One region of the Paracidovorax sp. genome, then DNA from elsewhere that is predicted to be linked to it. Evidence: predicted binding sites of a transcription regulator. Region 1 holds the regulator's gene; each other region holds the start of a gene.
The links. Region 1 encodes sigma-54, which starts transcription at its own class of promoters, with help from an activator protein. Its sites were predicted from a motif close to TGGCANGNAANCTGCTTT; they were not measured.

Region 1 (4,210 bases):
GACAAGATCGCTGCCGTGCTGATCCGCATCCGCGATTCATCCGAATCGGTGCGCGTGGCCACCAGCGAGATCGCCAGCGGCAATCATGACCTGTCCGCCCGCACGGAGCAGCAGGCCAGCTCGCTGGAGGAAACCGCAGCGGCCATGGAGCAGCTGACGGCCACCGTCAAGCAGAACGCCGACAACGCGCGCCAGGCGCGGCAGCTGGCCGACCAGGCCTCGGAGGTCGCCGTGCACGGGGGCGGCGTAGTAGGCCAGGTGGTGACGACGATGGGAGGTATCGAGGCATCGGCCCGCAAGATCGTGGACATCATCGGCGTGATCGACGGCATCGCCTTCCAGACCAACATCCTCGCGCTGAACGCCGCTGTCGAGGCCGCCCGTGCGGGCGAGCAGGGCCGGGGCTTCGCCGTCGTCGCCAGCGAGGTCCGTACCCTGGCCCAACGCAGCGCCACCGCGGCCAAGGAGATCAAGCTCCTCATCGACGGCTCGGTCGCCCAGGTCAACGCGGGCAGCCGGCTGGTGCAGGATGCTGGAAGCACCATGGACCAGGTGGTGGACAGCGTTCGCCGCGTGACCGCCATCGTGGCGGAGATCAGCGCCGCCACCCAGGAGCAGAGCACGGGCATCTCTGAGGTCGGCAGCGCCGTGAGCCAGATGGACCAGGCCACGCAGCAGAACGCCGCGCTCGTGGAAGAGGCGACCGCCGCCGCGCAGTCGCTGCAGCAGCAGGCGGCGCAGCTGGCCGATGCCGTGGCGGGCTTCAAGCTGGCGGCGGGAGGCGACGCCGCGCTGCCGGCGCTGCCGGCGCTGCCGGCGCTGCCGCGGCACTGAGCCCCGTGACCGCACTGAGCGGTCAGCGCATGCGCCGGGCCTCGCATGAGGCACTTTTCGGGCTGCAGCGCTTGTTCTGCCAGCGCAATGTGCTATTCAATCAATAGCAAACTGAACCATGGAAAAGGCCGGTACGCCGCCCGATCCGCGTGCGGTCTTACAGACACTGGCGCATGAAGGGCCGCACCGGCAGCATCCGCCACCCCCACAGTGCAGCCATGTCATTTCACGCAGCCCCCCGCCCCCGCTTCACCGCCCACACCTGGCTGGCCCTGGCCGGCTGGCTGGCGCTGACCTTCGCCACGGCCGCCATCGGCGGCGTAGCCTCGGTGCAGGCTCCGGCCTTCTACGCGCAACTCACGCAGCCTTCGTGGTCGCCGCCGCCCGGTGTCTTCGGTCCGGTCTGGACGGTGCTCTACGCGGTGATGGCCATCGCCGCCTGGCTGGTGTGGCGTGAGCCCGCCAGCGGCGCGCGCCGCCGGACGCTGACGCTCTTTTGCTTGCAGCTGGTGCTCAACGGTCTCTGGAGCTGGCTGTTCTTCGCCTGGCATCTGGGCGCCTGGGCGCTGGCTGACATCGCCCTCTTGTGGCTGACGGTGGCCGCCACGCTGACGGGCTTCTGGCGCATCAAGCCGCTGGCGGGTGCGCTGCTGGTGCCCTATCTGGCCTGGATCAGCTTCGCCGCGGCGCTCAACGTCACGCTCTGGCGCATGAACCCGCAGCTGCTGGGCTGATCACAGCGCCTTGCGCAGGTTGGCCGGGGCGATGCGCAGCGCCTCGCGGTACTTGGCCACCGTGCGGCGGGCGCATTCGATGCCCTGCTCCTTGAGCATTTCCGCGATCTGGCTGTCCGACAGCGGCTTGGCCGGACTCTCGGCCGAAACGAACTGCTTGATGAGCGCCCGCACGGCCGTGCTGGAGGCATTGCCGCCGGTTTCGGTGCCCAGGCCCGAACCGAAGAAGTACTTCAGCTCGTAGGTGCCCTGGGGCGTGGCCATGTACTTGGCCGTGGTCACGCGGCTGATGGTCGATTCGTGCAGGCCGAGTTCGTCTGCGATGTCGCGCAGCACCAGCGGCCGCATGGCCAGCTCGCCATGCACGAAGAAGTTGCGCTGGCGGTCCACGATGGCGCGCGACACGCGCAGGATGGTATCGAAGCGCTGCTGGATGTTCTTGATGAACCAGCGCGCCTCCTGCAGCCGCTGCTGCATGGCCTGGTGGCCCTCGCCGCCCCGGTTGCCGCGCAGCGCGCCGGCATAGACGTCGTGCACGCGCAGGCGCGGCATCACGTCGGGGTTGAGCTGCACGCTGAAGTTCTGCTGCGCGCCGCGCCCGGTCTTCTTGACGATGACGTCGGGCACGATGATGTTGCGCTCCACCTCGACGAAGCGCCGGCCCGGCCGGGGCTCCAGCCGTGCGATCAGCGCCATGGCGGCGCGGGTGCGCTCTTCGCTGCCGCCGCCGCACAGCGGCGTGAGGCGGCGCACGTCGCGCTTGGCCAGCATCTCCAGCGGCTGCTCGCAGATGCGCAGCGCGACCTGCAGCACGTCGGCATCGGCCTCGCGGGCTTCGGCCAGGGCGCGCAGCTGCAGCGTCAAACATTCGGCCAGGCCGCGCGCGCCCACGCCGGTGGGCTCCAGGCTCTGCAGCAGGCGCAGGGCGACGGTGAAGCGGTGGACCAGCTCTTCGAGCTGTTCAAGGTCGGCATCGCCGGCCAGGCTCCGGGCCAGCGATTCGAGCGACTCGTCGAGGTAGCCGTCGTCGTTGAGGGATTCGATCAAAAAGCGCAGCGCCGCCGTATCCAGCGGCGAGAGGCGCAGCGAAAGCGCCTGGCGGTGCAGGAAGGCGGTGAGCGATTCACCGCTGCGGGCCAGCTCGGTGGCATCGGCCTGGCCGTCTTCGTCGCCGGTGCGGTTGCGTGCCGGGGCGTCGCCGCCCCATTCGCTGTCGTCGGGCGAGAAGTCCACCGTGCCGTCGCCTTCCCAGTCGGGCGCTTCGGTGACGGCGTCGGGGCCTGCGGGCACGTCGGCATCGCCCCCGCCCTCGGCGGCCGTGGAAGTGGTGGTGCTGGCCGATGCGGCGCCGTAGGGCGACTCATCTTCCGTCACGGGCGTGTCGGCCTGGGGCAGGCCGAACTCTTCGCGCGGTGCGTCTTCGAGGTTGCGCTCCAGGAAGGGGTTGTCGTCGAGCATCTGCTCGACTTCCTGCGACAGTTCCAGCGTGGAGAGCTGCAGCAGCCGGATCGATTGCTGCAGCTGGGGGGTGAGCGCGAGGTGTTGGGAGACCCGCAGGGAAAGGCCAGGCTTCATCACATCCGGAAATGCTCGCCCAGGTACACGCGGCGCACCTCGGCGTTGTCCACGATGTCGGCGGGCGTGCCCTGCGCCAGCACGGTGCCGTCGCTGATGATGAAGGCGTGGTCGCAGATACCCAGCGTCTCACGCACGTTGTGGTCGGTGATGAGCACGCCGATGCCGCGCTCCTTCAGAAAGCCGATGATGCGCTGGATCTCGATCACGGCGATGGGGTCGATCCCGGCGAAGGGCTCGTCCAGCAGGATGAAGCGCGGCTGCGTGGCCAGCGCCCGGGCGATCTCGACGCGGCGGCGCTCGCCGCCCGAGAGGGCCAGCGCGGGCGAGGCGCGCAGGTGCTCCACGCGCAACTCCTGCAGCAGCGCCGTCAGCCGCTCCTCGATCTCCGCGCGGGAAAGCGGCTTGCCGTCTGCGTCCTTCTGCAGCTCCAGCACCGCCCGCACGTTCTCTTCCACGTTCAGCTTGCGGAAGATCGACGCTTCCTGGGGCAGGTACGACAGACCCAGGCGCGAGCGCCGGTGGATGGGCATGTTGGCGACCGACTGGCCGTCAATGACGATGTCGCCGCCGTCGCTGCGCACCAGCCCGACGATCATGTAGAACGACGTGGTCTTGCCCGCGCCGTTGGGTCCCAGCAGGCCGACGACTTCGCCCTTCTGCACGGTGAGCGACACGTCCTTGACCACCTTGCGGCTGCCGTAGGACTTCTGCAGGTGGCGTGCCTCCAGGCGGCTGCCCGGGGCCGCAGCGCTGGCGGCCGCGGACGTGGAAATGGGGGAGGAAAAGGATTCGCTCACTTGCTCGCGCCGCTCTTCATATCGGTACTGGGCCGCAGGGTGGGTGCGGGCGTGGCGGGCGCAGGCGTTGCCGCCGGCGCATCGGGAGCGGACTCCTTGGGCGCCAGCACCGCGCGCACGCGGCCGCCGGGGGTGCCCGAGGCGGTGCCCGCAGGCGCCGTGCGCTGGCCATCGACGGTCAGCACATCGGTCACGCTGTTGTAGAAGATGACCGCACCCGCCATCTCGTCGGAGAGCGCACCGCCGCGGTAGCGGCGCATTTCGGCG
Region 2 (4,210 bases), on a different contig from region 1:
CTCGCCAACTGGGGCTTGAGCACGAATTCGTTCCAGCACGAGGCGAAGATGCTCGCCGCCACCGGCTTGCACACGTCGCAGCCCAGGCCCTTGCCGTGCCGGGCGAGCAGGTCTTCGAAGGTCTTGATCTCGCCCACCCGGATCAGGTGGAAGAGTTCCTGGCGCGAATACGGGAAGTGCTCGCAGAGGTGGTTGTTCACCGCCATGCCACGCTTGGCCATCTCGGCCTTCATCACCTGGGTGACCAGCGGCACGCAGCCGCCGCAGGTGGCGCCCGCCTTGGTGCACGACTTCATCTCCGCGATGGTGCAGGCGCCTTCGCCCACGGCGGCGCAGATCTGCCCCTTGCTGACGTTGTTGCACGAGCAGATCTGAGCGCTGTCGGGCAGAGCCTCCACGCCCAGGCCGGGCTTGGCCTTGCCGTCGCTCGAGGGCAGGATCAGGAATTCCGGCTCTTCAGGCAGGTCGATGCCGTTGAGCGCCATCTGGAGCAGCGTTCCGTATTCGTCGGCATTGCCCACCAGCACGGCGCCCAGCAGCTTTTTGCCGTCGTCGCTCACCACGATCTTCTTGTAGATCTGCTTGCGCTCGTCGATGAACTGGTAGCTGCGGCAGTGGGGCGTCTTGCCCTGCGCGTCGCCGATGCTGGCCACGTCCACGCCCATCAGCTTGAGCTTGGTGCTCATGTCGGCACCCGCGAACGCCGCGCCGGCCTGGCCGGCGATGTGGCGCGCCGCTACGCGGGCCATGTCGTAGCCGGGGGCGACCAGGCCGAAGAGCTGCTCGTTCCACGAGGCGCATTCGCCGATGGCATAGACGCTGCGGTCGCTCGCGCGGCAGTGCTCGTCCACCGCCACGCCGCCGCGCGGCCCCAGGGCCAGAGCGCACTGGCGCGCCAGCTCGTCGCGCGGGCGGATGCCGGCGGAGAACACGATCATGTCGGTCTCCAGATGCGTGCCGTCGGCGAAGACCATGCGGTGCCGTGCCGTGGCCCCGTCGGTGATCTCCACCGTGTTGCGGCTGGTGTGGACCTGAACGCCCAGCGCCTCGATCTTGCTGCGCAGCACGCGGCCACCGCCTTCGTCCACCTGCACCGCCATGAGGCGCGGCGCGAACTCGACCACGTGCGTCTCCAGGCCCAGGTCGCGCAGCGCCTTGGCGCATTCCAGGCCCAGCAGGCCGCCGCCCACCACTACGCCGGTCTTTGAATGCGCGCCGCTGGCCTTCATGCCCTCCAGATCCTCGATGGTGCGGTAGACGAAGCAGTGCGGCCGGTCGCGGCCGGGCACCTGCGGCACGAAGGGCACCGAGCCCGTCGCCAGCACCAGCTTGTCGTAGTGCAGCACTTCGCCGTCCATCGTGGTCACGGTGTTGTTGCGGCGTTCGATGGAGGCCGCCCGCGCCGCCAGCCGCAGCGTGAAGCCGCTGCGCTCGAAGAAGCCGGGTTCCACCACCGACAGCTCCTCGGCCGTCTTGCCCGCGAAGAATTCCGAGAGGTGGACCCGGTCGTAGGCCGGGCGCGGTTCCTCGCACAGCACGGTCACCTCGGCGGCGACCTGCAGTTGCTCCAGCTCTTCCAGAAACTTGTGGCCGACCATGCCGTGGCCTACAACGATGATTTTCATGGGGTCTTTCCTGCATTTCCGGTGCGGGCCGGGGCTCTGGCAGGCGGCGGGCACTCTTGGCTGAAACAAGGCGCGTCGCACGACAGGAGCCCCCGCGCGAACGCGGATGAAGTCGGTTGGGAACGGCCGATGCAGGCCGCCGCCCCTCACAGAAGGGGCCGCTCTGGCATGCATCGGGTTCCGCCGTCGTTGGCGGAGGCTGTGAAAAACCGCAGCGGCACTGCCACGGGCTTCAGGCTGGGTCGCAGCAGGATTCGTGCCCGGCCTCAATTCGCCTGGGGGCCGCCGCTATCGGGGCGGGGCGGAGCGTTTTGCACCAGTCTGGGGTGCCGCGCCGGCCCGATTCGGGGCGGGGGCACCGCCGTGCTGCGTTGACTCAGTCCAGCACGGCCACGCCCTTGACCTGTGCCAGCAGCGCCTGCCCCACCGCCAGCCCCAGGTGGTGGGCCGAGCGCTGTGTGATGCGCGCCAGCAGCGGCGTGCCGGCGGCCTCCAGGGCCACCATGACCTGGCCCGGGCCGTCGGGCTGCAGGGCGGTGATGCGCACGGCCACCGCGTTCAGGATGCTGCTGCCCTGTGGCGCCGAAAGAGCCAGGCTCACGTCCCGGGCCTGCACGCGCAGACGGATCGGCTGGCCCGGCGCCCGGGCGCGGGCCGAGGCGAAGTGCAGGCGCCCTCCCGCGAAAGCCATGGTGGTGAGATGGTCGTGCCCATCGTGCGATTCCACGGTGCCGGCCACCACCGTGGCGGCGCCGTCGCCGTGGGCGAGCGGCAGATCCAGCCGCGCCAGCAACTCGGCGGTGGGGCCGGCGGCCTCGACCCGGCCTTCACGCAGCAGCACCAGGTGCGCAGCCAGCCGGGCCACCTCGTCCTGCGCATGGCTCACATAGATGACGGGAATGTCCAGCCCGCGCTGCAGGCCTTCCAGATAGGGCATGACCTCGGCCTTGCGCGCGGCATCCAGCGCGGCGAGCGGCTCGTCCATGAACAGCACGGCGGGGCTGGCCGCCAGGGCGCGGGCGATGGCCACGCGCTGGCGCTCGCCGCCCGAGAGCGTGGCGGGGTCGCGCGCCATCAGGCCGGCCAGGCCCAGCAGTTCCACCGCCTGCTCCAGCGCCACGCGCCGCCGCGCGGCGGGCAGGCGGCGCAGGCCGTATTCGATGTTGCCGCGCACGCTCAGGTGCGCGAACAGGCTGGATTCCTGGAACACATAGCCCAGGCCGCGCCGGTGTGTAGGCAGCCACAGGCGGCGGGCATCGTCCTGCCAGGGCTGGCCGTTCACCACGACACGGCCCCGGGCCCGCTCCAGCCCGGCCATGGCGCGCAGGCAGCTGGTCTTGCCGCAACCTGAGGGGCCGAAGAGCGCCGTGATGCCGCGCCCGGGCAGCGCCAGGTCCACATCCAGCGTGAAGGCGGCGCGCTCCAGCCGCAGCTGCGCCTCGATGGCGTCGGCCGGTCGCTGCTGCGGCGGCTCGTGCGTCATGGCGCGCGGCGCTCCGGCTGCCACCACTGCAACGCCAGCAGCACGATGAACGAGAACGCCACCATGCCGCCCGCGAGCCAGTGGGCCTGCGTGTACTGCAGCGCTTCGACGTGGTCGTAGATCTGCACCGACACCACCCGCGTCACGCCCGGAATGTTGCCGCCCAGCATCAGCACCACGCCGAACTCGCCCACGGTGTGGGCGAAGCTCAGGATACCGGCGGTGATGAAGCCCGGCCGCGCGAGCGGCAGCACCACGCTGAAGAAACGGTCGATGGGCCCCGCGCCCAGCGTGGCGGCCACCTCCAGCGGGCGCGCGCCCAGTGATTCGAAGGCGCGCTGCAGCGGCTGCACCGCGAAGGGCAGCGAATAGGCCACCGAACCCACCAGCAGGCCCCAGAAGGTGAAGGGCAGGGTGCCCAGGCCCAGCCACTGGGTGAAGGCGCCCACCGCACCCTGCGGGCCCATCAGCATCAGCAGGTAAAAGCCCAGTACGGTGGGTGGCAGCACCAGCGGCAGTGCCACCACGGCAGCCACGGGGCCGCGCCAGCGCGAGCGTGTGTGCGCCAGCCACCAGGCCAGTGGCGTGCAGAGCACCAGCAGGATGGCCGTGGCCAGTCCCGCCAGCCGCAGCGTGAGGCCGATGGCCGCGAAGTCGTCCGCCGACAGGGGCATGCTGTCAGAACTCGTAGCCGTAGCCGCGGATCACGGCGCGGGCCGCATCGCTGCGCAGGTACTGCAGTAGCGCCCGGGCGGCGGCGCTGTCCTTGCCGGCGGCCAGCAGCACCGCGTCCTGGCGGATGGGCTCGTGGAACTGAGGTGGCACCCGCCAGGCGGAGCCACGCGCGACGCGTCCGTCTTCCATGACCTGCGAGAGCGCCACGAAGCCCAGCTGCGCGTTGCCGCTGGCCACGAACTGGTAGGTCTGCGCGATGTTCTCGCCCATCACCAGCCGGGGCTGCACGCGCGCCGCCACGCCCAGCTTGTCCAGCGTCTGCTGCGCGGCCAGGCCATAGGGCGCCAGCCTGGGGTTGGCCATGGCCAGATAGGCGAAGTCGCCCGTGCGCAGCACCTGGCCTTGGGTGTCCACATAGCCGGGCCGG
Region 3 (4,210 bases), on a different contig from region 1:
TATTCCGGAAATTCGCAGCCTCACGGACCGCCAGGAGTCCTCCATTCGGAATGCATCCAGAATGATTGCCGAGCCGACCACTGCATAGGTGACGATCAGCGGAACCAACGTCCATCGCTCAAATGACCTGTGGTTTCCTTTGGCCATACCGGCATGCAGCACCCCCAGGCAGAGCATGGCAGGAAAAAGAAAATAAGCATACTGGAATGGGTATTCCAGCATAGAGTGAATACTAAACGCCACAAATACCACGCAAAACGGCAGCACCTGGGCATTCAGCCGCTGGGAAATGCACTTCAATGAAAAAATCAGCAAAGCCCCCCCCAGAAGCAGGCCCAAGGGGAATCCGCACCAGATGATCAGATCGAGGAAGACATTATGGGACTGCGCAAACAGCATATGGTCGAGCACCGCCGGCGTCTTTTCCAGCGCGAGTTGCGCCGCGACCACCTGATTCCAGCCATACCCCAGCCAGGGATTCAGTGCAGCACCGCGAAGCAGCATCATCCATTGGGTGGGGCGAGGCTCGCCTGCCAGGCGCTTCAACGCATCCATACCATCACCCAGCCCCAGGGCCGCGTTGATGGAGGGCCACAAAAGCATCAGCACAGAGGCTGTCAGGATGCAACTGGCCAGTTTAACGATGAGCCGTCTTTGAATGCCGATGGTCTTCCGGTGCCAGACCAGCAAGAACATCAGCGCCGCCAGTTCTAGGATGCCCGTGCGAGATTGCGTAAGGACAATGCCGAAGAGCAGCCAGATGGTTGCGAGCAGGAACACAGGCTCTCGCACCTTGTTTCTGGCCAATGCCCACAATTGAGCCGCAATACCCCACACCAACAAGGTTGAGGTCTGGTTGGGCTGAGCCAGGTTGGAAATCGCCCTGATGGGGGAACCTGCCATCACCCATGTTTCCATGGACTCACCTTCGACCAGACTGAGCCATTGACAGATATTGATGCCGACAGAAGCAATCGATGCTATGCCGATGGCTAAAAAAATCGTATCACCGATCTCCGCACGCTTTCCGGCACCCCACACCGTTCCAAGCCATAAAGCAACGGCAGCTCCTGCAACGTAAGCAAATCCGATCCACACCTGTCCGGAGTATGGGAGCACGCCCAAGCGATATTGCAGCCAGGGGATCAAAGAGCACGCCAGAAAGAGCATGCAGGGCATGCTGACCGAAAACCGCCGTTCAGTCACCCAGGTAAACAGCAGCAGGCAAAAGAACCAAGTCGCCATCCATGCATCCGACTGCATGGATGTCCACGGTTCGTAATGATTAGGGAGCAGCCAGGCACACCCCAGCAACAGCCCTCCCAAAAAGATCCAAATGGGCTTCAGCGATATTTTTTGATAGGCAGGCATGCTCGGCCACAAAAACAAAAAGGGGCCGAAGCCCCTTTTGAATAAACATATGAAAATTAGCGGCACTCGCTAGGCACGTATTTGCTCTTGGCCGTATCGCTAGTCGTGCATTTCCAAACGATGTTGGTGCCAGGCACATTACCAGCAGTCAAGCCAGTTCCAGCAGGAGCATTGGGAGTCAACGAAAGCGTCACAGAGCCAGCACGGGAAGTGGTGGTGACGGTAATCACCCCGGTACCCGATGCGATACCCACAGAGGCCACGTTGGTCGTAGCGGAAGGTGCCGTCCACCCCAAAGACAAGTCGGACGCGCCATTGGCCGCATTCTCAGCCACGGTCGTCTTTGCGGCAGAGGCAGCCACCAAGCCCTCGGACACGCGCGCGCGCACCGTGTAATCCTGATAAGCCGGCAGTGCCACGGCAGCCAAGATACCAATGATCGCCACGACGATCATCAGTTCGATCAGGGTAAAACCCTTTTGCAGATTACGCTTCATAAAATACTCCAGAGAGTCGGTCAAAAAAAAGAGAAACCTGCCGAAGAGTTCTTCAGGTTCCCGGAAGTTCAGCAGGTTGCATGCCAGCCGGGCCCTCGGTCGCGCGCCCCAACATTCGGCAACACGCGCGCACGGCGGTTTACACGAAGGAGAGAATACCGCCGAAAGTGACAATCCTGTCAGACGGATTTGTCATTTCAAGGGGCCGCCAGCACGTGAGCCACGCGAGCTCAGTTGACGACGACGAACTCCATTGCCGTCCCTGCGAGTTCGATGCGGTCGCCATGCCTGAGCGGCATCCCCTCCGCGCCCAGTGCCGTGCCGTTCAGGATCGCTGTCTGCTCGCCTTCCACATGGGCCAGCTCAAACGATTCGTCATGCCGCCGGGTGATCGAGGCCACCGCCACGCCGGGCTTGCCCAGGGTGGTGACGACCTTGGTCAGGGCCACTTCGCGTCCGGCGGCGGGGCCGGTCAGCACGCGGATGGCAGCAGAGGTGGGTGCGGCCACGGCGGGCGGCGGGGTGGCGGTCAGGGGCATGGCACCGGCCAGGGGGGCCGGGCGCGTGGACTGATTGCGGGGCGGGGCCATGCCGGGCTTGAACACCAGGGTGTGTTCGTAGGCATCGGCCTGACCCTCGTCCTGCATGAAGCGGATCTTGTACTTGCCCATTTCGATGACGTCGCCGCTGCGCAGCACCTGCCGCTGAATGGGCGCGCCGTTGACGTAGGTGCCGTTGGTGCTCTGCAGGTCTTCGATTTCCACCGGGCCGCCCGGCGCGGGCATGTGCAGCACGGCGTGTTCGCCGCTGATGGCCAGGTTGTCGATCACCACGTCGTTGTAGGGGCGGCGGCCGAGGGTGGTGCGCTCCTTGGCGAGTTCGACCTCGTTCATCACGACGCCGTCGATGGCGATGATCATCTTGGGCATGGAGAGCTCCTCTTCAGGGCCGGCTCGTTGCGGCAGTCAGTGGCAGTCATTGAGTGTGTGGGAACGGGGAGGCGGTTGAACTTGTAGTAAGCCCGCCTTGAATTGCGCCGGATCCGTAGGGAGCGCTCTAGCGTGCCTGCATCCGCATCCCGTGTAGTTTCGTCTGTCTTCGATGCGAAAGCGCCGCCTCTACCCGCCCGGCGGGGGACTCAGGAGCCGCGACATCAGGTTCCGCAAGCGACCATTCTGCCCCCCCGCGCCCCCGGTAGCCGGCGGCCCTTGCACCGCCACCAGCACCACGCTGATATTGTCGCGGCCGCCCATCAGGTTGGCGAGTTCCACCAAGCGGGTCGCCATGTCCGGCAGCGCCAGCGGCATGGCCATCAAACCGGCCAGGGCACGGTCGTCCGCCATGTCCGTGAGGCCATCCGAGCACAGCAGAAACAGGTCGCCCGCCTGCACGGGAAATTCGTTGACCTCAATCTGCACGACGGCATCCACGCCGAGCGCCCTGGTGACGAGGTTGCGATAGCCCGACACCGCAGCCTGCTCGGGCGTGAGCAGGCCGGCGTCGATCTGCTCCTGCAGCCAGGAATGATCCCGGGTGAGCTGATGCAGCACACCGTCGCGCCAGCGATAGCAGCGCGAGTCCCCCACATGGCCGAGGATGAGCCGTTCGTTCAGGAAGACACCGACCACCAGGGTCGTGCCCATGCCCGAATACTCCGGGTGCGAGAGCGAGGCGCTGAGGATGGCGTAGTTGGCATTGGCAACGCTGCGCTCCAGCGCACGGCCCACGCTATCGCCGGGCTCCCGATCCCGGCCCAGCCAGCCAGCCATGTCGGCGGCGATGGATTGAACTGCCATGCCACTCGCGACTTCACCGGCGTTGTAGCCGCCCATGCCATCGGCCAGCACGGCGATACGGGTGTTCTCCATCACCAGCACGGCATCTTCGTTGTTGTCGCGCACGCGGCCGCAGTCTGACAGCGCGCAGAACTCATAGGTCAGCGGGGCAGCCAGGGTGGACTTCATGGGAAGGGGTGGTGCAGGGGCAGCGCCGGCGCGGCGAGCCCTTGCAGGCTTGACCGTGAGGCCTGCCGGCCAAGGCCGTGTGGGGCGTGCCGGGCTGGTCGCGCCGCAGTAAGGGTGAGGGTCGCCGCCATATGATGCTCTGGAGTCTCCTGCGCATCATAGACGAGGGCACAGGGCCGGCGAGACGGCCAGAAGCAGATCCACATCGCTCGTCCGGCGCTGTGCAGAAGACGCAATCACAGGCAAAGCAACGCCTTCCAAGGCATCGCTGCGATCAGGGCCTTCGCCCCCGCTACGTCCTTCAGGCGGCCGCAGCGCTGCTTCGCTGAGCGCGTGCCTGCATCCACTTGCCGGCACCTACGACCAGCAAGGCGCCGA
Region 4 (4,210 bases), on a different contig from region 1:
TGCCCGGGCCGATGATGAGGTCCACGCCCGGCTGCGTGTCGGGGTTGCCGGCCTTGCCGATGGCGGCGACGCGGCCGTCCTTCAGGCCGATGTCGGCCTTGACGATGCCCCAGTGGTCGATGATGAGCGCGTTGGTCAGCACCGTGTCCAGCGCGCCTTCGGTGCGGGTGCGCTGGCTCTGCGCCATGCCGTCGCGGATGGTCTTGCCGCCGCCGAACTTCACCTCTTCGCCATAGGCGCCGGCGCGCAGGGTGTAGTCCTGCTCCACTTCGGCGATGAGGCCGGTGTCGGCCAGGCGCACGCGGTCGCCCACGGTGGGGCCGAACATCTCTGCGTAGGCGCGTTTGGAAAGGGTAGCCATGGGGTTTCTCCGGCGCTCGGGCGGGGCCTGGGTGTTCTCGTTCTGATTGCGGTGGGGCGTGGGCTCAGCCCGAGGCCGCTGTATCCAGCGGGCCCCGGGTCAGCCCGCGGAAGCCGTGCACCACGCGGCTGCCCGCGTAGTCCACCAGTTCGACGGTGCGCTGCTGGCCGGGCTCGAAGCGCACGGCCATGCCGCTGCCGATGTTCAGGCGCATGCCGTGCGCGGCAGCGCGGTCGAACTCCAGCGCGCCGTTGGTCTCGGCGAAGTGGTAGTGCGAGCCGACCTGAATGGGCCGGTCCGACGCATTGCGTACCACCAGGCTCAGCGTGCGCCGGCCGGTATTGAGGGCGTGTTCGCCCTCGTCGATGAGGAGTTCACCTGGGATCATGGCGGGGCCTGTCGTAGGGGTGAGGGGCTGGCGTGGCGTGACTCAGGCCAGCTGGGCCAGCAGCGACACGCCCAGCAGCGCGGTGGCGCCGCCGCCTGCCACGGCCATCCAGCGGTGGCGCGCCATCACCACGCGGCCCAGAACCACGCCCGTGGCATGCAGCGCGGCCGTGGCGATGACCATGCCGGCCAGCGCCTGCCACTGGCTGCCGCCCGCCAGCTCGGCCCCGTGCGCCGCGCCGTGGAAGAACGCGAACACGCCCGCCACGCCGGCGGCAACGGCCAGCGGCAGATGGCGGCGCCAGGCCACCAGCAGGCCCAGCACGAGCAGGGAGGTGGCGATCATGGGTTCCACCGCCGGCACCACCACGCCCGCGAAGCCGGTGGCGGCGCCTGCCGTCAGCAGGGTCACGAAGGCGGCGGGGGCCAGCCAGACGGGGCGCACGGCCAGCGCGCTCCACACGCCCACGGCCAGCATGGCGGCCAGGTGGTCCAGCCCGGAGAAGGGGTGAAGCAGACCATCCATGAAGCGGGCGCTGGCATGTTGAAACCCGTCGGCGCCGTGGCCGGGGTGGGCCAGCGCCAGCGCAGGCAGCATCAGCAGCGCACCCAGGGCGAGTGCCGTGCGGGAGGCGATGGAGAGTCGTGCTTCTTTTTTCATAGCGGTATGCCTAGGTGGGATCGGCGCTGGAGTGGTGTAGGGCCGTCGCGGCGGTTCAGACGATGGGCTGGTGTACGGTGACGAGCTTGGTGCCATCGGGGAAGGTGGCCTCGACCTGGATGTCCGGAATCATCTCGGGCACGCCCTCCATCACGTCGTCACGGGTGAGCACGGCGCGCCCCTCGCTCATCAGCTGGGCCACGGTCTTGCCGTCGCGCGCGCCTTCCATCACGGCGGCGCTGATGAGGGCCATGGCTTCGGGGTAGTTCAGCTTGAGCCCGCGGGCGCGGCGCCGCTCGGCCAGCAGGGCGGCGGTGAAGATGAGGAGCTTGTCTTTTTCGCGGGGGGTCAGTTCCATGGGGAGTCCGTCGGTCGCCTCAAGCGGGACGGGCATCGTAAAGCAGGAATCCTGCCAATTGCCCGCGTGTGCCGCGCTGCCATCCGGACGTCGTGCCATGCCCCGGGCGGGGCGCGGCGGAGGGGCGCCGGCAGGGAGCGCCCCACGCCGGGCGAGGCGGAGAGCGATGACCGCGCCGAGTTCCTGCGCGTCCGTGCGACGCCAGCGGGTGGCATGAATGCTGCACCTGCGGGGCGTGAGTTCCGCCCCCGTTCCCGCTCGCCTGGTCACTGCGCATGACGACGCCACGCCCGCAGAAGGCGAGGCGCCGCAGCGCATCGTGAAGGTGCGCCGCGACTACAACAGCTGGGTGGGCAGCGAGACGCTGGAGGACTACGCGCTGCGCTTCACGCCGCAGCGCTTCCGCAAGTGGTCCGCCTGGCGGGTCGCCAACACGGCCTTCGGCGCGGCCTCGTTCCTGATCCTGGAAGCCGTGGGCGCCACGCTGCTGGTGCAGTACGGCTTCGCCAATGCCTTCTGGGCCATCCTGGCGACGGGGCTCATCATCTTCCTGGCGGGCATGCCCATCAGTGTTTATGCGGCGCGCTACGGCGTGGACATGGACCTGCTCACGCGCGGCGCGGGTTTCGGGTACATCGGCTCGACCCTCACCTCGCTCATCTACGCGAGTTTTACCTTCGTCTTCTTCGCGCTGGAGGCCGCCGTGATGGCCTATGCGCTGGAACTGGCGCTGGACATTCCCCCAGCCTGGGGCTATCTGCTCTGCGCGCTCGTGGTGATTCCGCTGGTCACCCACGGCGTGTCGGCCATCAGCCGGCTGCAGGTGTGGACACAGCCTATCTGGCTGCTGATGCTGCTCGTGCCCTTCGGCTTCGTGCTCGCGCGCGATCCTGGTGCATTTGCGGGCATTGCGCACTATTCCGGCGATCTTGGCGGCTCGGCCACCTTCGATTTGCACCTTTTTGGCGCGGCACTCACCGTGGGCATCGCCCTCATCACCCAGATGGGGGAGCAGGCCGACTATCTCCGCTTCATGCCGGCGCGCACGCCCGCCACCCGCTGGCGCTGGTGGGCGGGCGTTCTGGCCGGAGGGCCGGGCTGGGTGGTGCTGGGCGTGTTCAAGATGCTGGGGGGCGCGCTGCTGGCCTATCTGGCGATCGGCCTGAGCGTGCCGCCCGAGCGGGCGGTGGACCCGAACCAGATGTACCTGGCGGCCTACGGCTACGTGTTCTCGGACTACCGCTGGGCGGTGGCGGCCACGGCGCTCTTCGTGGTGGTCTCGCAGATCAAGATCAACGTGACCAATGCCTATGCGGGATCGCTCGCGTGGAGCAACTTCTTCTCGCGCCTCACGCACAGCCACCCGGGGCGCGTGGTGTGGGTGGTGTTCAACACGCTCATCGCCTTCATGCTGATGGAGATGAACGTGTTCACCGCGCTGGGGCAGGTGCTGGGGCTGTATTCCAACATCGCCATCGCCTGGATGATGGCGGTGGTGGCCGACCTGGTGGTGAACAAGCCGCTGGGCCTGTCGCCGCCGGGCATCGAGTTCAAGCGCGCCCATCTCTACGACATCAACCCGGTGGGCGTGGGCGCGATGGCGCTGGCCTCGCTGCTCTCGGTGGTGGCGCACCTGGGCCTTTTCGGGCCGGGCGCGCAGGCGTTCTCGGCGGTGATCGCGATGGTGACCGCCTTCGTCGCGGCGCCGGCCATCGCCTGGGCGACCGGCGGGCGCTACTACCTCGCGCGGACCGGGCTGGATGTGCAGGCCTGCGGCCAGGGGGGCTGCGAAGGCTGCTGCAGCGGCGGCGGTGGATCGGGCGTGGGGGCCGCCACGGCCGCACTGCCCGCCATGTTGCGCTGCGTGGTCTGCGAGCGCGAATACGAGGCGCCGGACATGGCCCACTGCCCCGCCTACCGGGGCCACATCTGCTCGCTGTGCTGCACGCTGGATGCGCGCTGCGGCGACATGTGCAAGCCCCACGCGCACCTGGCCGTGCAGTGGGCCGGCGCGCTGCGCTGGCTGCTGCCGCGCAGCGCCTGGCGGCTGCTCGATTCGGGGCTGGGCCACTTCCTGCTGCTGATGCTGGTCATCGCACCGCTGCTGGCGGCGGTGTTCGGCCTCTTCTACCACCAGGAGACGCAGGCCCTGGGCGTGCGCGCCGCGAGTGCTGCAGCGCTGCGCTCGGGCCTGCTCAAGGCCTATCTGGCGCTGCTGGTCATCTCGGGCATCGTCGCCTGGTGGCTGGTGCTGGCGCACAAGAGCCGCAAGGTGGCGCAGGAGGAATCGAACCGCCAGACCCACCTGCTGCAGCGCGAGATCACTTTGCACCGGCAGACCGACCAGGCTCTGCAGGAAGCCCGCCGTACGGCCGAGCAGGCCCGCGGCGTGGCCGAGGAAGCGCGCGAGGAGGCCGAGGACGCCCGGCGCCTGGCCGACCAG

Region 2: nirB (nitrite reductase large subunit NirB) is a predicted target of sigma-54. The motif match lies at 1,870-1,887, and genes of this name have one in related genera.
Region 3: AC3A84_RS03285 (pilin) is a predicted target of sigma-54. The motif match lies at 1,937-1,954, and genes of this name have one in related genera.
Region 4: AC3A84_RS00065 (urease subunit gamma) is a predicted target of sigma-54. The motif match lies at 1,807-1,824, and genes of this name have one in related genera.

What each region holds. Positions count from the first base shown of each region.
Region 1 covers NZ_JBXYZY010000011.1:19,460-23,669, reverse strand. The annotation lists gene AC3A84_RS05590 (methyl-accepting chemotaxis protein) at 1-834, shown strand, start outside; gene AC3A84_RS05585 (TspO/MBR family protein) at 1,053-1,568, shown strand; gene AC3A84_RS05580 (RNA polymerase factor sigma-54) at 1,569-3,143, opposite strand; gene lptB (LPS export ABC transporter ATP-binding protein) at 3,143-3,943, opposite strand; gene lptA (lipopolysaccharide transport periplasmic protein LptA) at 3,940-4,210, opposite strand, start outside.
Region 2 covers NZ_JBXYZY010000001.1:123,901-128,110, forward strand. The annotation lists gene nirB (nitrite reductase large subunit NirB) at 1-1,625, opposite strand, end outside; gene modC (molybdenum ABC transporter ATP-binding protein) at 2,002-3,108, opposite strand; gene modB (molybdate ABC transporter permease subunit) at 3,105-3,782, opposite strand; gene modA (molybdate ABC transporter substrate-binding protein) at 3,787-4,210, opposite strand, start outside.
Region 3 covers NZ_JBXYZY010000002.1:112,301-116,510, reverse strand. The annotation lists gene AC3A84_RS03290 (PglL family O-oligosaccharyltransferase) at 1-1,371, opposite strand, end outside; gene AC3A84_RS03285 (pilin) at 1,428-1,868, opposite strand; gene AC3A84_RS03280 (FHA domain-containing protein) at 2,099-2,797, opposite strand; gene AC3A84_RS03275 (Stp1/IreP family PP2C-type Ser/Thr phosphatase) at 2,987-3,832, opposite strand; gene AC3A84_RS03270 (TerC family protein) at 4,134-4,210, opposite strand, start outside.
Region 4 covers NZ_JBXYZY010000001.1:8,834-13,043, forward strand. The annotation lists gene ureC (urease subunit alpha) at 1-361, opposite strand, end outside; gene AC3A84_RS00055 (urease subunit beta) at 426-749, opposite strand; gene AC3A84_RS00060 (HupE/UreJ family protein) at 792-1,409, opposite strand; gene AC3A84_RS00065 (urease subunit gamma) at 1,465-1,767, opposite strand; gene AC3A84_RS00070 (hybrid sensor histidine kinase/response regulator) at 1,985-4,210, shown strand, end outside.